Regions from separate parts of the Xenorhabdus aichiensis genome, predicted to be linked through region 4. Evidence: predicted binding sites of a transcription regulator. Region 4 holds the regulator's gene; each other region holds the start of a gene.
What was found. The regulator CRP, encoded in region 4, controls carbon source genes, mostly activating them, when cyclic AMP is high. The targets are predictions, from matches to a motif close to ATGTGANNNNNNTCACAT.
Positions count from the first base shown of each region.

Region 1: the regulator CRP is predicted to act here: its motif matches at 2,667-2,684, upstream of rbsD (D-ribose pyranase).
Region 2: the regulator CRP is predicted to act here: its motif matches at 1,902-1,919, upstream of serA (phosphoglycerate dehydrogenase).
Region 3: the regulator CRP is predicted to act here: its motif matches at 2,907-2,924, upstream of cdd (cytidine deaminase).

Region 1 is NZ_JAQRFO010000002.1:186,696-191,033, reverse strand. Features, by position in the region: gene rbsC (ribose ABC transporter permease) at 1-624, opposite strand, end outside; gene rbsA (ribose ABC transporter ATP-binding protein RbsA) at 643-2,148, opposite strand; gene rbsD (D-ribose pyranase) at 2,156-2,575, opposite strand; gene ravA (ATPase RavA) at 2,859-4,338, shown strand, end outside.
Region 2 is NZ_JAQRFO010000039.1:14,096-18,433, forward strand. Features, by position in the region: gene PSI22_RS15670 (oxidative stress defense protein) at 1-110, shown strand, start outside; gene PSI22_RS15675 (LysR family transcriptional regulator ArgP) at 107-1,012, opposite strand; gene rpiA (ribose-5-phosphate isomerase RpiA) at 1,177-1,836, shown strand; gene serA (phosphoglycerate dehydrogenase) at 2,112-3,353, shown strand; gene PSI22_RS15690 (5-formyltetrahydrofolate cyclo-ligase) at 3,425-4,018, opposite strand; RNA gene ssrS (6S RNA) at 4,067-4,250, opposite strand.
Region 3 is NZ_JAQRFO010000003.1:128,611-132,948, forward strand. Features, by position in the region: gene PSI22_RS02760 (NAD-dependent malic enzyme) at 1-1,696, opposite strand, end outside; gene cdd (cytidine deaminase) at 1,967-2,851, opposite strand; gene PSI22_RS02770 (CidB/LrgB family autolysis modulator) at 3,036-3,731, opposite strand; gene PSI22_RS02775 (CidA/LrgA family protein) at 3,734-4,177, opposite strand; gene metG (methionine--tRNA ligase) at 4,321-4,338, opposite strand, start outside.
Region 4 is NZ_JAQRFO010000008.1:44,924-49,261, forward strand. Features, by position in the region: gene yihA (ribosome biogenesis GTP-binding protein YihA/YsxC) at 1-361, opposite strand, end outside; gene ppiA (peptidylprolyl isomerase A) at 700-1,266, shown strand; gene PSI22_RS05650 (aminodeoxychorismate synthase component II) at 1,577-2,152, shown strand; gene crp (cAMP-activated global transcriptional regulator CRP) at 2,442-3,074, opposite strand; gene PSI22_RS05660 (phosphoribulokinase) at 3,648-4,338, opposite strand, start outside.

The sequences.
Region 1 (4,338 bases), on a different contig from region 4:
AGATTCATTTCCGCCTAAAGCGTAGATGTAACGGCCAAGGCGAGTATGATGCAGAATGTACCAAGCAGCAGCAAAAACCAGCAGCATGATCCAGACTGGCGCCGGCACTCCTAATGGACGGCCAATGCCAAACCAGCCAAACAGATCGGCATTATCACTGAATCCGGTATTGATGGGACTACCATCGGTATAAACACGGGTAACACCACGCAATAACAACATCATCACTAATGTGGCAATAAACGCCTGGACTTTGCCCTTCGCAACAATAACACCAGTACATGCGCCAATCGCCGCCCCCAATGCCAGTGTCGCAGCAACTGCCACCAGCGCGTTGACATCCGTACCGACCATAGATGCAGCCACCGCTCCCGTCAGTGCCAGTAGAGATCCGACGGATAAATCAATGCCCGAAGTCAGGATCACCAACGTCATTCCCACCGCCATGATAGCGTTGACAGAAGTTTGCTGGAGGATATTAAACAGGTTATTCAGTGTGAAAAAATTGGGGCTGAGGAAGGAAACAACAACAATCAGAATCAATAGTGCAATCAGTGATTTCTGCTCCATCAACCAGGCTTTCGTGAGCCAACGTCTGGAGGTTGGTGCTGTGTTAGAATTCATATCTCTTATCCTTGATCATTATCTTTCAACTGCACCGTATTGTTTGCCGACAGCAGCGGCCATCAGCGCTTCCTGAGAGGCGTTATCCGCACTGAACTCACCACTTATGCCACCTTCATGCATCACCAGAATACGATCACTCATTCCCATGACTTCCGGCATCTCAGACGAGACCAAAATGATGCTCAAACCTTCTTTTTTGAACTGATTGATCAACTGATAGATCTCTTTCTTCGCACCGACATCCACTCCTCGGGTTGGCTCATCCAGAATCAATACCTTCGGGCGAGTCATCAGACCACGGGCAATCGCCACTTTTTGCTGGTTACCGCCAGAAAGCAAGCCAATCGATTGTTCCATTGAGGGAGTTTTGATATTGAATAATTTGATGAAGTCAGTTACGGCTTTTTGTTCTGCGGAATGATTCAAACGATAGGGTTTTTGACTGAAATAACGTAACGCTGTGAGGGACATATTTTCTTTGACCGACATTCCCAACACCAAGCCATCACGCTTACGGTCTTCCGAAATATAGACAATGCCGTTAGCCAGCCCATCCTGTGGATTGCGAATAGTCAGGGGTTTTCCATCCAGCAGGATCCTGCCTTCGGTTTTCGGCAATGCTCCGTAGATCACCTTCATCAATTCAGTACGACCAGCTCCCATTAAACCGGATATTCCCAGAATCTCGCCACCGAACAGAGAAAAACTGACATTTTTGATCCCTGATCCAGATAGGTTTTCAATCTCCAGTCGTTTTTCCCCACGCGGCAGATCCAGACGCGGGTATTGATCTTCCAGCTTGCGTCCCACCATCATTTCGATCAACGTATCTTCTTGTAGAGCAGCAACCGGCTGTTCGCCAATAAACTGCCCATCACGAAATACCGTCACGTCATCACAAATTTCAAAGATTTCTTTCAGACGGTGGGAAATGTAGACAATGCCACAGCCTTGAGCTTTCAGCTCCCGTATGACATGAAATAGCGATTCAGTTTCGGTATCGGTCAAGGCATCCGTTGGCTCATCCATTATGATGACTTTGGATTGGAAACTCAGCACCTTGGCAATTTCCACCATTTGCTGATCGCCGATGGACAATTCAGAAACTAGTCGACGGCTGCTATAACGGATATTCAAACGCTTCAGCAGATTATCGGCCTCTTCATACATTTTTTGCCAATTGATGATACCCAGTTTATTGACGAACTCACGCCCAAGAAAAACATTTTCTGCGATCGTCAGTTGGGGGATAAGATTTAACTCTTGATGAATAATGCCGATCCCAGCCTCTTGGGACGATTTAGGGCCGGAGAAAACCACATTTTTCCCAAGATAATGGATTGAACCGGCATCTTTGGTATAGATGCCGGTCAAGACTTTCATCATCGTGGACTTACCGGCACCATTTTCGCCGACCAACGCCATAACTTTCCCGGGATAAACGCGAAGGACTGCACCCGACAACGCCTTTACCCCAGGGAAAGCCTTATCAATCTCCTTTAACTCCAGCAATGGCTCCATAATACCCTCAGAAAGTTACGCCAGAACAAAGGAGGATATTGGCATAAGGAGAACATTCTCCGGTACGGATAATCGCTTTGCTCTTTTCTGTCTTCTCTTTCAGAATGTTATGACTCACATACTCTATCGCGATTGCATTTCCCTGTTTTGTTTCGAGTTCAGCAATGCGCTTGATGATTTGTTCATGTATCTGAGGGTTGTGATCAATCATCTCCGTAGCCAGAATGGCCGCTTCAACCTGCACTTCCTGCACAACCACGTCAAACACAGACATCAAATCGGGTATTCCCTGGGTTAACGCTAAATCAATTCGCTGGGTGGACAACGGGATAGGTAACCCCGCATCACTGATCGTGATCTGATCAGTGTGCCCCAAACGAGAAATAACGGCAGAAATATCAGAATGCAATAAAACGCCTTTTTTCATTTTTTTATTAACTCCTTAGCGAAAGCGAAACGTTTCGCTAAACCGTCATCATATAAAGCCCTATACCAAAGACAACATGCTTGATATGAAAATGTGATCATGATTAAAACGTTTAATAAATAGGGCAATAAATAAAAAAACCTAACTTATTGAATAAGTTATACTGAATCGATTTTTCAAACACACTACTGGGGATCAATAAATAATCACCAAAATCTTTGCATAGATTGAATTTTATCTATAAATAAATGAAGGTAACTATTCGAACCATGGTGTACATAATATGCAATTGGTCGAGAAAATATCCCAGTTAAGTCAGCATCTAGAAAGTGGATTATATGAAAGGCGACAAGCCATTCGTCTCTGTCTTCTGGCCGCCTTATGTGGAGAGAGTGTTTTTCTCCTAGGGCCACCGGGGATCGCGAAAAGCCTGATAGCACGCCGGCTAAAATTTGCGTTTCAAAATGCTCACGCTTTTGAGTATTTGATGACACGCTTTTCCACACCAGAAGAGATCTTCGGCCCACTCTCCATTCAAGCACTCAAAGATGAAGGCCGTTACCAGCGCCTGACAGAAGGCTATTTGCCAGAAGCGGAAGTTGTTTTTCTGGATGAAATCTGGAAAGCAGGCCCCGCTATTTTGAATACCCTGCTGACCGCAATCAATGAAAAAAAATTTAGAAATGGCAACCAAGAAGAAAACCTGCCGATGCGGTTATTGGTCACGGCATCCAATGAGCTGCCCGATTCTGATAGCAGCCTGGAAGCCCTCTACGATCGTATGTTGATCCGAATCTGGCTAAACAACATTCAGGAAAAGAAAAATTTTCGTGCCTTACTGACTGATCGAAACAATGGGAATGACAATCCTGTACCTACCCATTTCCAAATTACAGATGAGGAATTTCATCAATGGCAGTGTAAGATTGAACACGTCTCCCTGCCAGACTACATTTTCGAGCTGATTTATCAGCTACGCCAGCAACTGAATGCCTCTGAAAATCTCTCTTACGTTTCAGATCGCCGCTGGAAAAAAGCCATCCGCTTATTGCAGGCTAGTGCATTCTTCAGTGGGAAAAATGCCATATCTCCGCTAGATTTAGTGCTATTGAAAGACTGCCTGTGGCACGACCTGAATGCCTTAAAGCTTCTGCCGCAATTCCTTCATGATTTGCTGACAGAACAAGCCTATCAACAGCGTTTCCTGCTACAGAAAATGGATGGAGTATACCAACAATGGATACAAACCAGCCGAGATGAAACTCACCTTCATCCCTTACAGTTAACCACGAACTCATCACTTTTCGGCCGCAAGACCCACTACTCACTTCCCAAGACTATCAATGATGAAAAACTGACGCTATTTCTGTATCCCGCATTACATCTGCATGATATTGAAGTTAATTTCATTGAAATAGATAGGAAAGTACTGGAAAACGTACTCAAAAATAGCAGTGGAGAATTGCTCGCTTGCTTAAATGGCATTGGTTTTCCACTGAAAATTTCGGCCGAGATCAACGAAAAACATCAACTGGAAGTGCTGGATATTAGCCATAACAGTGCCATTCTCTGCCAAGCGGAAGCAAAGCAACTAACAACAGAAAAAACAAATAACGAGTGGAATGAAAAGCTTATATCTATTAGTGATGCCATCCAGCATCAGCGCCAATTGTTCGGTCAGCATCAACCTTGTTTATTTATCGAAGAACATTGGATTGCCAACATTGAACAAAGCTTTCTGCAATTGATCGAAAAACTGAAAC
Region 2 (4,338 bases), on a different contig from region 4:
CAGCGCTTATGGCCGCAGCTCCCGCTGAGGATTCAGCCAGTGAAACTTATGAACCACAAAGCATCGAATTCTCTGATCAGGTTGAAGCGGTTTTTGAATTGCAACGCTAACTAATTTCATCTTCCTGACGTAACATCTGGCGCCCTAGTTTCAGTAGGGTGTCAGTGACTTTTCTCATCGCGCCACTTTCTGGAGCAAAACGGTGCCAATAAAGCATACGGCGCTGACATAGCCCTGGGGTTAAATCAATTAATTCGCCGGCTTTCAGCTCTTTGTCGATTTGCAGGTGTGGGATCATGCAGCATGTCGAGCCTTGTTTTGCTAATTGAACGAATGCTTCAGAGGAATTCACAATATGGCAGGGAACACTGCCCGGTGATAAATCAAAATGCTGCTGTAAAAATGCCTGATGCATATCATCCAAATGGTCGAATGCAACCGCAGGGGCTTTTAGTAAAGCTGAACGAGTGACGCCATTCGGAAAGAATCGTTCAGCGAATTTAGGCGATGCCACAAACAGATAATCGAGGGCACCTAATTTATCCACCAGGCAGCTTGGCAGTGGCTGTGATTGAATACTGATAGCCCCGACGACTTCTCCGCGCCGCAAACTTTCTTGAGTACGGGTCTCATCTTCTACCTGAATATTGAGTCGGATAGGGACATCGGATAAAACAGGATGGAGAGCTGGCAAGAGCCACGTTGCCAAACTGTCGGCATTGACTGCAAGTGAGAGCAGTAACGGGATATCGTTACCATTTTCATCGCCGAGCCATTGTGCTTCCAGCAATTCTACCTGATGTAATAGTGCGAGCAGTTTTTGTCCTTGTTCTGTAGGGTGGGGGGGAACGGTGCGTACTAATAAGGGCTGCCCAAACATATTCTCCAATTGCTTGATACGTTGGGATACCGCTGACTGGGTGATACAGAGTTTTTGCGCCGCACGCTCGAAACCGCGTTCTCGGATCACTGTATCCAACGCTTGTAGGGATCGGTAATCAGGACGTTTCATTGAAAATCAGATTCTCCATTCTTGCTCGGTTTTCTGTGCCATAGGGTTCTATATTTTTTTGTGCTGCACAGCACTATGCCATATTTTTTCGCCGGGTGAGGCAAAATATTGTTTATACTGGTGGCCGCATTTTTCCTTGTAACCGATTATAGGCTGTGATTGATATGACGCAGGACGAACTGAAAAAAGCAGTAGGTTGGGCAGCACTGGAATACGTCAAGCCTGGCACAATCGTAGGTGTTGGTACAGGTTCAACGGCATCGCATTTCATTGATGCATTAGGGACAATCAAAAATCAAATCGAAGGCGCAGTGTCCAGCTCGGAAGCATCGACTGAAAAGTTAAAAAGTCTGGGCATTCCCGTTTTTGACTGTAATGAAGTTGATAGCTTGGATATTTATGTTGATGGTGCTGACGAAATCAATGGCCATATGCATATGATCAAGGGAGGCGGCGCAGCATTGACGCGAGAAAAAATTATTGCCGCTGTTGCAAAGAAATTTATTTGTATCATCGATGAATCAAAACAAGTCGATGTGCTGGGTAAATTCCCGCTGCCGGTTGAGGTTATCCCAATGGCGCGCTCTTATGTTGCTCGTGAACTGGTGAAATTAGGTGGAACCCCAGTTTATCGCCAGAATGTGGTCACGGATAATGGCAATGTTATTCTGGATGTTCATAATCTTGTTATTCTTGATCCCGTTGCGTTGGAAAATAAAATAAATGGCATCACTGGCGTGGTGACGGTCGGCCTATTTGCCAATCGTGGTGCTGATGTGGTGCTGGTTGGGACAGCAGATGGCGTTAAAACGATCGCAGAATAATCGTCTATTGGGGCAGAATAATCTGCCCTTAAAATATTTCCATGTTTTTTTAAAAAATGGAAATTTAGTGAGATATATCACATCCTAGCCTAAAAATTCCTCAAAGTTCTGTTTTTAGGCTGTAACAAGTCATATTACTACGTATAACAACTCTTTTACTTCGATTTACCCTGTTGCGTGAGCAAACGATTGTATTGCCGTTGCTGTTTTTTTTGTTATTTTGGTGGAATTCATTATGGATATTCTGAAAATTAAGACAACGATAGGGCGGGCAAATGGTCAAGGTATCTTTAGAAAAGGATAAGATTAAATTTTTGCTACTGGAAGGCGTTCATCAGAGCACAGTTGATAACCTGCGGGCGGCGGGATACAGCAATATTGAATATCACAAAGGGGCGTTGGAACCTAAAGAATTGAAAGAAGCGATTCGTGATGCTCGCTTTGTGGGTATCCGTTCTCGTACTCAATTGACTGAAGAAATTTTTGAAGCGGCTGAAAAGTTGGTTGCTGTGGGATGTTTCTGCATCGGCACCAATCAGGTTGACCTGAAAGCGGCTGAAAAACGTGGTATTCCTGTATTTAACGCACCATTCTCCAATACACGTTCCGTGGCGGAGATGGTATTGGGTGAGTTACTGTTGCTATTACGTCGTATTCCTGTTGCAAATGCGAAAGCACACAGAGGAATATGGGATAAACAGGCCAAAGGCTGTTATGAAGCGCGAGGTAAGAAGCTCGGCATTATTGGTTACGGCCATATCGGTACACAGCTTGGCATTTTGGCTGAAAATATCGGCATGAATGTTCATTTCTATGATATTGAAAATAAACTGCCGTTAGGAAATGCACAACAAGTACATCATCTGTCTGAACTGCTGAATATGAGCGATGTTGTCAGCTTGCATGTACCTGAAACAGGCTCAACAAAAAACATGATCGGTGTGGAAGAGCTGGAGCTGATGAAGCCGGGTGCAATCCTGATTAATGCCTCACGTGGCATGGTAGTGGATATTCCTGCACTCCATGACGCGCTAGAGAGCGAGCACCTTTCCGGTGCGGCACTTGATGTGTTTCCGAGTGAACCTGCAACGAACAATGAGCCTTTCATCTCGCCTCTGAGCAAATTTGATAATGTACTGCTGACTCCGCATATTGGTGGATCAACACAAGAAGCCCAAGAGAATATTGGTTACGAAGTCGCGGGTAAACTGGTCAAATATTCTGACAATGGTTCTACGCTGTCAGCGGTCAACTTCCCTGAAGTTTCACTGCCTGTTCATGCCAAAGATACTCACCGACTACTGCATATCCATGAGAACCGTCCTGGCATTTTGACTAGCATCAACCAAGTTTTCACCGATCAGGAAATCAATATTGAGGCACAATACCTGCGTACCAACGGAGATATTGGCTATGTGGTCATTGATATCACGACGCAAAATTCGGCTCAGGCTGAAATGGTTCTGCAAAACCTGAAAGCTCTGCCTGGCACGATCCGCTCTCGTCTGCTTTACTGATTGCCTGGGCGAATACTATGAAAAATGGGGCTATCGTAGAAACAATAGCCCCTGAAAAGGATAAACTGTCATTACCAGCGCCATATTTTTTCAGGCGTAATGATTTCTGGCAGAGGAATATCCCAACTGGCACTTGGCAAGGAATTAACTAATTGGAAATCGTGCGCCAACCCAATCGGATAAAAATTTTGCTGTTGCCATTTGGCGAGCGTTCTGTCGTAGAAACCGCCTCCCATCCCCAAACGTTGCCCTGTGCTATCAAAAGCCACCAGTGGAATAAACATCACATCAAGCTCAGAGACGGGCAAAACCTGCCGGACATCTAATGGTGGTTCTTCTATGTTAAAACGATTGCAGTTGAGGGAAGTCTCAGCATGGTAATGCAGGAACAGCAGATGATGCTGATTGAATGGGTGCAATACGGGCAGATAAACTTGTTTATTTTGTTGCCAAAGCTGCTGAATCAGCGGTCGGGTGTCTAATTCACCATCAAAGGCGAGATACAGGGCAATTTTGTTTGCCTGCTGGATCTTGGGGTGAGACATGGCATTTTGAGCGACTTGCTGGGCAAATCGCGATTGCTGTTCTGGGGATAGATTGTGACGTAACTGTCGAATTTGTTTTCTTATGGATTTTCGGAGAGATAAAAAAGGATCTGATTGCATGAAACCTGCCTATTAATGCAGAAAAGGATACAAAACAGATAAATAAGGGGGTTCTCCAAGATGCCGCGGCAGGTGGTAACCCTTGAACCCTTGGTTCAAGGTGAACGTAGTGTCGCCCCTATTAGGCTTCTTGGTCTAGCCAAGCATGCTCACAAGAAACGGAGCACCACATTCTATAGGTATGAAATATCGGCTCAGGGGACTTACCTGCTCACGCACACCTCAGAGAAATTTTGTAGCGCTTAAACCAATCAGTTAAGAATTCATCCGTCAAGAACCTATCTGTCAGGATCCATTCATCAGGCTTTAAGCAACGCAAT
Region 3 (4,338 bases), on a different contig from region 4:
AGAATGAAGTGCGTTTATAGATGCGATACTCTGGTTTCCAGAAATTACGCTCAATGGCTTGTTCCAGCGCATCTTCTGACGTGACGGTAGCCATGCCTTGAATCTGGGCTTTTTTCGCCACTTCTTTAGCTATTTTGCGGGAAACGTCTTGAATATCATCAATCGGTGGCAGTAATGGACCTGAACCCGTCTGTGCCAACGGTGAACAATCCGCCAATGCGCGGCTGGCTACCATTAACATATCATCCGTAACACGTCTGGCACCGGAAGCAATGACGCCCAAACCGATGCCCGGGAAGATATAGGAGTTGTTGCACTGTGCGATTGGGTATTCTTGCCCATCATATTTCACAGGGGCAAATGGGCTGCCAGTCGCGACCAGCGCTTTGCCATCCGTCCAGTTAATGATGTCTTCAGGGCGCGCTTCCACACGTGATGTCGGGTTGGACAGTGGCATGACGATTGGACGCTCACAATGTTTGTGCATTTCACGGATAATCTCTTCCGTGAACAGACCCGATTGGCCGGAAACACCAATCAAAACGGTAGGTTTGGCATTGCGAACCACATCCATCAGTGAAAGGCTGTCATTGCTGACATCCCATGATTGCAGGACGCTGCTTTTCTGTACCAGTACACTCTGGAAGTCCAGTAGGTTTGGCTGTTTATCAGTCAGCAGCCCAAAGCGATCAACCATGAACACGCGGGCGCGGGCCTGTTCATCGCTCAATCCTTCAGATTTCATCTGAGCGACGATCTGTTCGGCAATACCACAACCGGCAGAACCTGCTCCGAGGAAGGTCACGGTTTGATCTTTCAACTGGCGGCCAGCGGCGCGGCTGGCGGCAATCAGGCTGCCGAGGGCAACGGCTGCCGTGCCTTGAATATCATCATTGAAACAGCAAAGATCATGACGATAGCGTGTCAACAGCGGCATGGCGTTGGTTTGGGCAAAATCTTCAAATTGCAGCAGCACGTTTGGCCAGCGGCGTTTCACAGCCTGGATAAATTCATCGACAAATTCATCATATTCTTTGCCCGTAATGCGTGGGTGACGCCAGCCCATATACAGTGGGTCATTCAGGCGCTGCGGGTTGTTTGTACCAACATCCAGTACAACTGGCAGGGTGTAAGCCGGGCTGATCCCACCACAAGAGGTATACAGCGAAAGTTTACCGATAGGTATACCCATGCCGCCAATGCCCTGATCTCCCAGACCAAGGATACGTTCACCATCGGTAACAACGATGACTTTTACATTCTGCTTGGTGGCATTTTGCAGCATGTCATCGATAGACGCTTTGTTTGGATAGGAAATAAACAGCCCACGGGCGCGGCGATAAATATCAGAGAAGTGTTCACATGCTTCACCCACCGTAGGGGTATAGATGATAGGCATCATTTCGCTGAGATGGGCATCAAGAAGCCGATAGAACAGGGTTTCGTTGGTGTCCTGAATATTTCTTAAATAAATGTGTTTGTCACCGTCACTTTTAAAATCGCAAAATTGACGGTAGGCACGCTCGGCTTGTTCTTCTATCGTTTCAACTATCTGAGGTAATAAACCATGTAAGTTGAAATTGCTGCGTTCTTCTTCAGTAAAGGCACTGCCTTTATTCAGAAGAGGAAATTCCAACAAGATAGGGCCAGCGTAGGGAATATAAAGAGGACGTTTACTTTCGTGTTCCAGTTCCATGATACTTACTCTTTGGACTAATCAATAACAAAATCAGCTATAGATCCTAAGAAGATAAAAAAAATAAGTACAGTAAATGTTACTTAATTATGTTTGTCATGAGCAAAAATGAGAGATAACTTACAGAATTAGCTAATTAAATGTTATGAGTTTTTTCGATTTTACCCCCTCCGAGCGATCCAGAGGGGAATTTTGCCATTTTGTTAAGTTATCTTTATTTCATGTTTGCCCGAATTTTTTGCTGAATTGTCGTTTTTTTGAGATGGGCAGTCAAAATCTATGGCATTCTATTTTGGTGCAACCGAGGGAAGTTAATGTGGATTCGGTTGCGTTTGATTGGGATAGATGGCTATTTTTTCCTTCCACTAATATTGCCCGTTTGATGGACTGACAATTGCCACCAGACATATTCATTAAGATCAGGGCTGCCTGTAAAGGTGGTAGGCTTGGGTTAAATGCGGCATTTTCCGCATAGCGGCCGGTATAAACCTGATCTTGTTCATCCAGCAGCGCGATACCAGCATGGGATTGGCTGTAAGGAGCATGGCTTTGGTTCGCCGCATCTAGTGCTGCCAGCACTAATTCGTCGCAGGTATCCAATTGGTAGCCGTGATTGACGGTATCCAGCAGTAATGGTGCGTCCAGCAAATCGTGTGGGCCGAAGGCTTCCGGCAGGTAGTCAGCCAGTGTCAATCGTGGGCGGTTGGGCAAACAGACTTCCAATTGTGTTCCACTGTTTAATTCATTCATGAACTGGCGGCAATGTCCACAAGGCGAATAATTGACGGTGATAGAAACCAGCTTTTTTTCACCGCGCAGCCAAGCATGGGTGATGGCTGATTGCTCGGCATGAACGGTTTGCTGCAAGGGGACTCCAGCAAATTCCATATTGGCACCAAAATAGAGGTTGCCACTTTCTCCCCGTGCGATTGCCCCGACGTAAAAATGCGAGATAGGTGTAATGGCACAGGCCGCTGCAAGTGGTAATAGAGCAAGTGCCAGCGCATGATCATCAAAACCGCAGATTTGCCTGATTGACTCAACCTGCTTTGCGGTCAGCATCGCTGGAAAATCGTCATTGCCGATATAGGGTAACAGGGCTTCTTGCAGTTTAGGGGTAATTTCTGACCAAATAGCGTGAAAACGAGCTTGCATAGAATGATCTCCAAATTAATTGGAGGTCATTCTAGGATGTCTGCTCAGGTTTGTAATGTGATAAACACCATATATTCAGTGAAATGAGCGTAATAGATACATTATTTTAGTAACTTATATCAAATTTTTACTATTTTTATGAATTTTTTCACCGTTTGATCACGAGTTGCTAACTAGCCAGACACTAGCCAAATAGATGAAGCAGTACAGGAAATAAAAAAGGTGCCATTAATGAGGTGATAATGCCGCAGGTCATCAGCGCCAAAGAACTGTATGCACCTTCAATATGATCGAGTTCGGCGCAGCGTGCCGTACCCACAGCGTGGGATGCCGTTCCCATGGCCAATCCTCTTGAAGCCGACGTTTTTATTTCTAGAAGATTGAACAGGTTATGACCAAAGATCGCGCCCAAAATACCGACAGTAATTACGCAAGCTGCACTGATAGCAGGAATTCCGCCAACGGAATCCGCAACGGCCATGGCAATTGGTGTTGTGACGGATTTGGGCAGCACAGAGGCAGCGATCTCAGGGCTGGCTCCCGCCCATAACGCGATAGCTGTACCTGTCACCATCGCGACAATACTACCGATAAAACAGATGCTAATAATGGATTTCCATTGAGCACGGATTTGATGGAGCTGCTCATAAAGAGGGAAGGCCAATGCGACAACGGCGGGTTGCAGTAAGTCGTTTAAGATCCTGCTACCGGAAAAATAGTGCTCATAGGGGGTGTGAGTCATCAGTAACAAAGGAATGATAACGGCCATCGATAGCAACAATGGATTAAAGATGGGAAGTTTGAGTTGCCGTGATAATTTTTTGGCGCAATAAAATACGAGCAGTGTTAATGGTAGTGACCACCAGATATGGCTTAACATTTTTATCTTTTGTCCGATTGTTGTGATGGCGGGGAGCTGAGATCGGGTTCTTTTCGTTGAGCGCCGATAATGATGCGTTCGCGATGGACATAATGGGAACTGTAAGCAACGACAATCATGACAATAATTGTACTGACGATACAGGAGAGAACAATCGGGAACATTTGCTGGCTAAGTTGCGGGTAATAATCCATAACACCCACCCCGATGGGCAAAAACAGCAATGTCATGTTTTTCATCAACAGGCTACAGCCCGGTTTCACCCAATATGCAGGAATAAGCTGGAATGCAAGTAAACAAAACAGAAGAAGTAAGCCAATAATGCTACCGGGGAGAGAGAAGGGAAGTAGTGCTGAAATGATATTCCCCGCGATGAGGCACAAATAGAGCAGCACGAATGCACGCAGGTATTGCCAGCCTATCACCAGCATGTTTCGGAAAGACATAAACATAATTCCTCAATATAACGAGGGTTTTATCATACGACTAACTCTGTAAATGTGCCATACGTCACATTAAAAAGCGGACTCTTTTTTGAGCCCGCTTTGTTGTTTATCATTATACCTTAATTTCACAAGGCATCTGATGGTTATTTAACCTGCATTCC
Region 4 (4,338 bases):
GGATATCCATCAAAACCACCAACCCCAGCAGACACTCACGTTTCTGGAGATACTCTCCCAGTGCGTTCTGCCATTTGCGTTTCATCTCTTCTGGTACTTCAGCGTAGCCATAACCCGGTAAGTCAACCAGCCGAATACCTTCTTCCACTTCGAACAGGTTGATAAGCTGAGTACGCCCCGGGGTCTTACTGGTGCGAGCAAGGCTCTTTTGTTTAGTCAGTGCATTCAGGGCGCTGGATTTACCCGCATTCGACCGACCGGCAAACGCGACCTCAATACCCACATCTTGAGGCAGGTGGCGAATGTCAGGTGCACTCGTGACAAAGTGGGTCATGTGATAGTTGTAGTTTTTGATGGTCAAAATGGTTATCTCCCTGAGGAATACACGAAAACAGCGCGCTGATTATACCTAGAGCAGCGGCTTGTGGACAGGTGTAACTACTAATTGCACGATATCTGTATTGTATACCCTTTGGTTTAATACTCTATATTTCTCGCCATTTATAACGTTATTCCCCACATAAACAAAATTCAGGTTATGAGACCATAATAGCCATTCAGATAGAATTCATCTCAACAAATAGCTGCTTACTCGTAAATGTAGGTAAATCTTTGGAACTTAGTTCTATAGGGAATTACACTTAATAAGTTTTGTTGTTATGAGTTTTGTAATTGACCTCAAAAATAAAGGAACCATTAATGTTTAAACGTATTTTTGTGTCGCTTATGGCTGCATGTGCTATCAGTGTGATGGCAGCTCCGGCATTGGCTGCCGAAACTCATGTGAAGCTGGTAACATCAGCAGGGGAAATAGAGCTTGCGCTGGATAGTAACAAGGCGCCAATCACCACAAAAAATTTCATTGAGTATGTCAATGAAGGGTTTTATAACAACACCATTTTTCACCGCATCATTCCCGGGTTTATGGTTCAGGGGGGTGGCTTCACAAAAGACATGAAGCAGAAGGTGACCAAAGCGCCAATCAAAAATGAAGCAGATAATGGTTTGCGTAATCTGCGTGGCACAATAGCGATGGCACGTACCGCAGATAAAGACAGTGCCACCAGCCAGTTCTTCATTAATGTCACCGATAACGCCTTCCTTGACCACGGTCAGCGTGATTTTGGTTATGCTGTCTTTGGTAAAGTCGTAAAAGGTATGGATGTGGTTGATAAAATGTCTCAGGTCAAAACAGAAAATGTTGGCCCTTATCAAAATGTCCCCGTGAAACCGATTGTGATCCTTTCTGCCAAAGTTGCACCTTAATTCAATAGGAAAACGGGTTTTCCTGCCTGAAACCTAGGAAGTAAGACGGTATTTGTATTGTGCCATTCGCTTTTTGAGTGCCGTCTTCCCCTTTCACCTGCGTTATCTTTTCACGTCAAGCTCTCATCATGGGTGAATGCTGCTGTTTGCTGGTAAGCTATCCTACTATTTTAAAAATACGTCTGTGGTATGATGAGCGTCCCGCTGCTGTTGATGCTGCTTTACCTGATTTTATCGAAATACAGAATGCACAATGCCCGCTAGGGTAGGGCAATATATAAAACTATAAAAATCAGTAGGATATACTCCTATGCTATTAATAATAGATAACTACGATTCTTTTACATTCAATTTATATCAATATTTTTGCGAGTTAGGGACAAATGTTTTAGTTAAGCGTAATGATGAATTACAGCTTGAAGATATCGAGAAGTTGGCGCCCACACATTTAGTGATTTCGCCGGGGCCTTGTACGCCAAATGAAGCAGGGATTTCACTAGAGGCCATTTCGCATTTTGCCGGCAAGTTGCCAATCCTCGGTGTGTGCCTCGGGCATCAGGCTATTGGGCAGGCTTTTGGTGCGAGTGTGGTCAAAGCCCGCGAGGTGATGCACGGAAAAAACAGCTTGATCCACCATAATCAACAAGGAGTATTCAAAGGATTGAACCGTCCACTGACTGTTACCCGTTATCATTCTCTGGTGATTGCTGCTGAAACCCTGCCAGCGTCGTTTGAAGTGACCGCATGGAGTCAGCATAACGGTAATGTAGATGAAATTATGGGAATACGTCACCGTACTTTGCCATTGGAAGGTGTGCAATTTCACCCTGAAAGCATTCTCAGTGAACAGGGACATGATTTGTTGAATAATTTTCTCAGATATTAACCAGATACTATCGCATTTTCCTCACCGGCTGTTTTTTTATTTGCCCTTATGTGATTTTTTATTCATATTTGGTGACTATTATTTCACTGTGATATGGCAAATATAAAAATAAGGTGAGGGAAATCACGTCTGCGCCAGCGGAATATCAGGGCAAGGCCAGTGAAGTGTTACAGAAAGCGGCGGAACGGGGCTTGATGCTGCCATTGCACAGATAAGACAAAGGAAGCAACAAAAAAGCCAGTGCAGGATAAGGGTTGCGCTGGCTCAGTTTCAAGAGCAATTTCAGGAACTAGCGGGTTCCATATACTACAATGGTTTTGCCATGAGCAGAGATCAGGTTTTGATCTTCTAACATCTTCAGAATGCGGCCAACTGTTTCGCGGGAACACCCGACAATCTGGCCAATTTCCTGACGTGTAATTTTTATTTGCATACCATCAGGATGGGTCATTGCATCAGGCTGTTTGGCCAGATTCATTAACGTCTTGGCAATACGGCCTGTGACATCCAGAAATGCTAGGTTACCGACTTTTTCTGAAGTTGTTTGTAAGCGTTTTGCCATCTGAGAGGATAGACGCATCAGAATATCAGGGTTGACCTGAATGAGTTGGCGAAATTTCTTGTAGGAAATTTCAGCGACTTCACAGGCACTTTTAGCTCGTACCCATGCAGTACGCAGCTTTCCTTCTTCAAACAATCCAAGCTCACCAATGAAATCTCCCTGATTTAAATAAGAGAGAATCATTTCTTTGCCTTCTTCATCTTTTATTAGAACAGCAACTGAACCTTTAACAATATAGTAAAGCGTTTCTGCTTTCTCGCCTTGATGAATAAGCGTGCTCTTGGATGGATATTTGTGAATATGGCAGTGTGACAAAAACCATTCAAGAGTAGGGTCTGTTTGTGGCTTGCCGAGAACCATTCGCTTTATCCTCTGTTGTTATTTCCGCCTTGATGACGTGAGGAACAGTTTTTCCTCACCCGGCTGGCTTTATAAAGTCAATAGCTTAACATATTAACTTGCTGAAAAACTGACAAGCGGGAATTTTATATAGATTATAATCATACCAAAATACGGGTGTCTTAATCTTAACCTATATATCTTGCCAGCTTCGCTTGTAACTTCGCTTGTAACTTCGTTTGTAACACAGGAAAACGTTTCTGTCTCCCCCTGTATCGCTTCAGCCCGCCAGATTAACAGAAATCTATTTGGAGCGTCGTCTTTATTGCTCTACGACTTATAGGAAATCGAGTAATGCCAATATTTCCAAAGGGAAAAGGAGAAAAAACATAAAGACGGGAACGGCTGAATGACTTTTTTATCGTGTAAGAGGCTGCGGGTACTTTGGTAAATATTGTACTGCTTTTACGCGTTTTACCTTACTGAATTTTCTCTTTATAATCTGTTTTTATTGTTACTGAAATGCTTATTTGCGTAAAACAGGCAACGTTATTTTTTGTTACCTGTTTAATTAAAAAATAAATTGCGTTTAAATCAAGAAATTTTTTTGCCTTCCAGTAATTGCTGAACCCACGGAGCCATAATTAACTCCATGGCCAGCCCCACTTTTCCGCCGGGAACGACAATGGTATTTATACTGGAAATAAATGACCCCTGAAGCATTGACAATAAATAAGGGAAATCAATTTGTTTCAGGCCACGGAAACGAATCACGATAAAACTTTCATCCAGAGATGGAATAGCCTTGGCGGAGAAGGGGTTAGAGGTATCAACTGTGGGAACGCGCTGGAAATTGATATGAGTACGGGAAAACTGTGGCGTAATATAGCGGATATAATCATCCATCGAACGCACCACGGAATCCATGACCGCCTCTCTTGAATGGCCACGTTCGCTGGTATCACGGATAAGTTTCTGTATCCACTCAAGGTTGACGATGGGGACGACACCAATCAGCAAATCAACATAGCTGGCGACATTATACTGTGGAGTAACAACGCCGCCATGCAACCCTTCATAAAACAGAATATCGGTGTTTGATGGCAGTGATTCCCACGGAGTGAATGTACCCGGTACTTGATTGTAAGGCACCGCTTCATCATAGGTGTGGAGATATCTCCGGCAGCGGCCAGTGCCTGTTTCACCATAGTTACAAAATGTCTTTTCCAACATGCTGAAATCATTGGCTTCTGGCCCAAAATAGCTGACATGCCTGCCTTGCTCT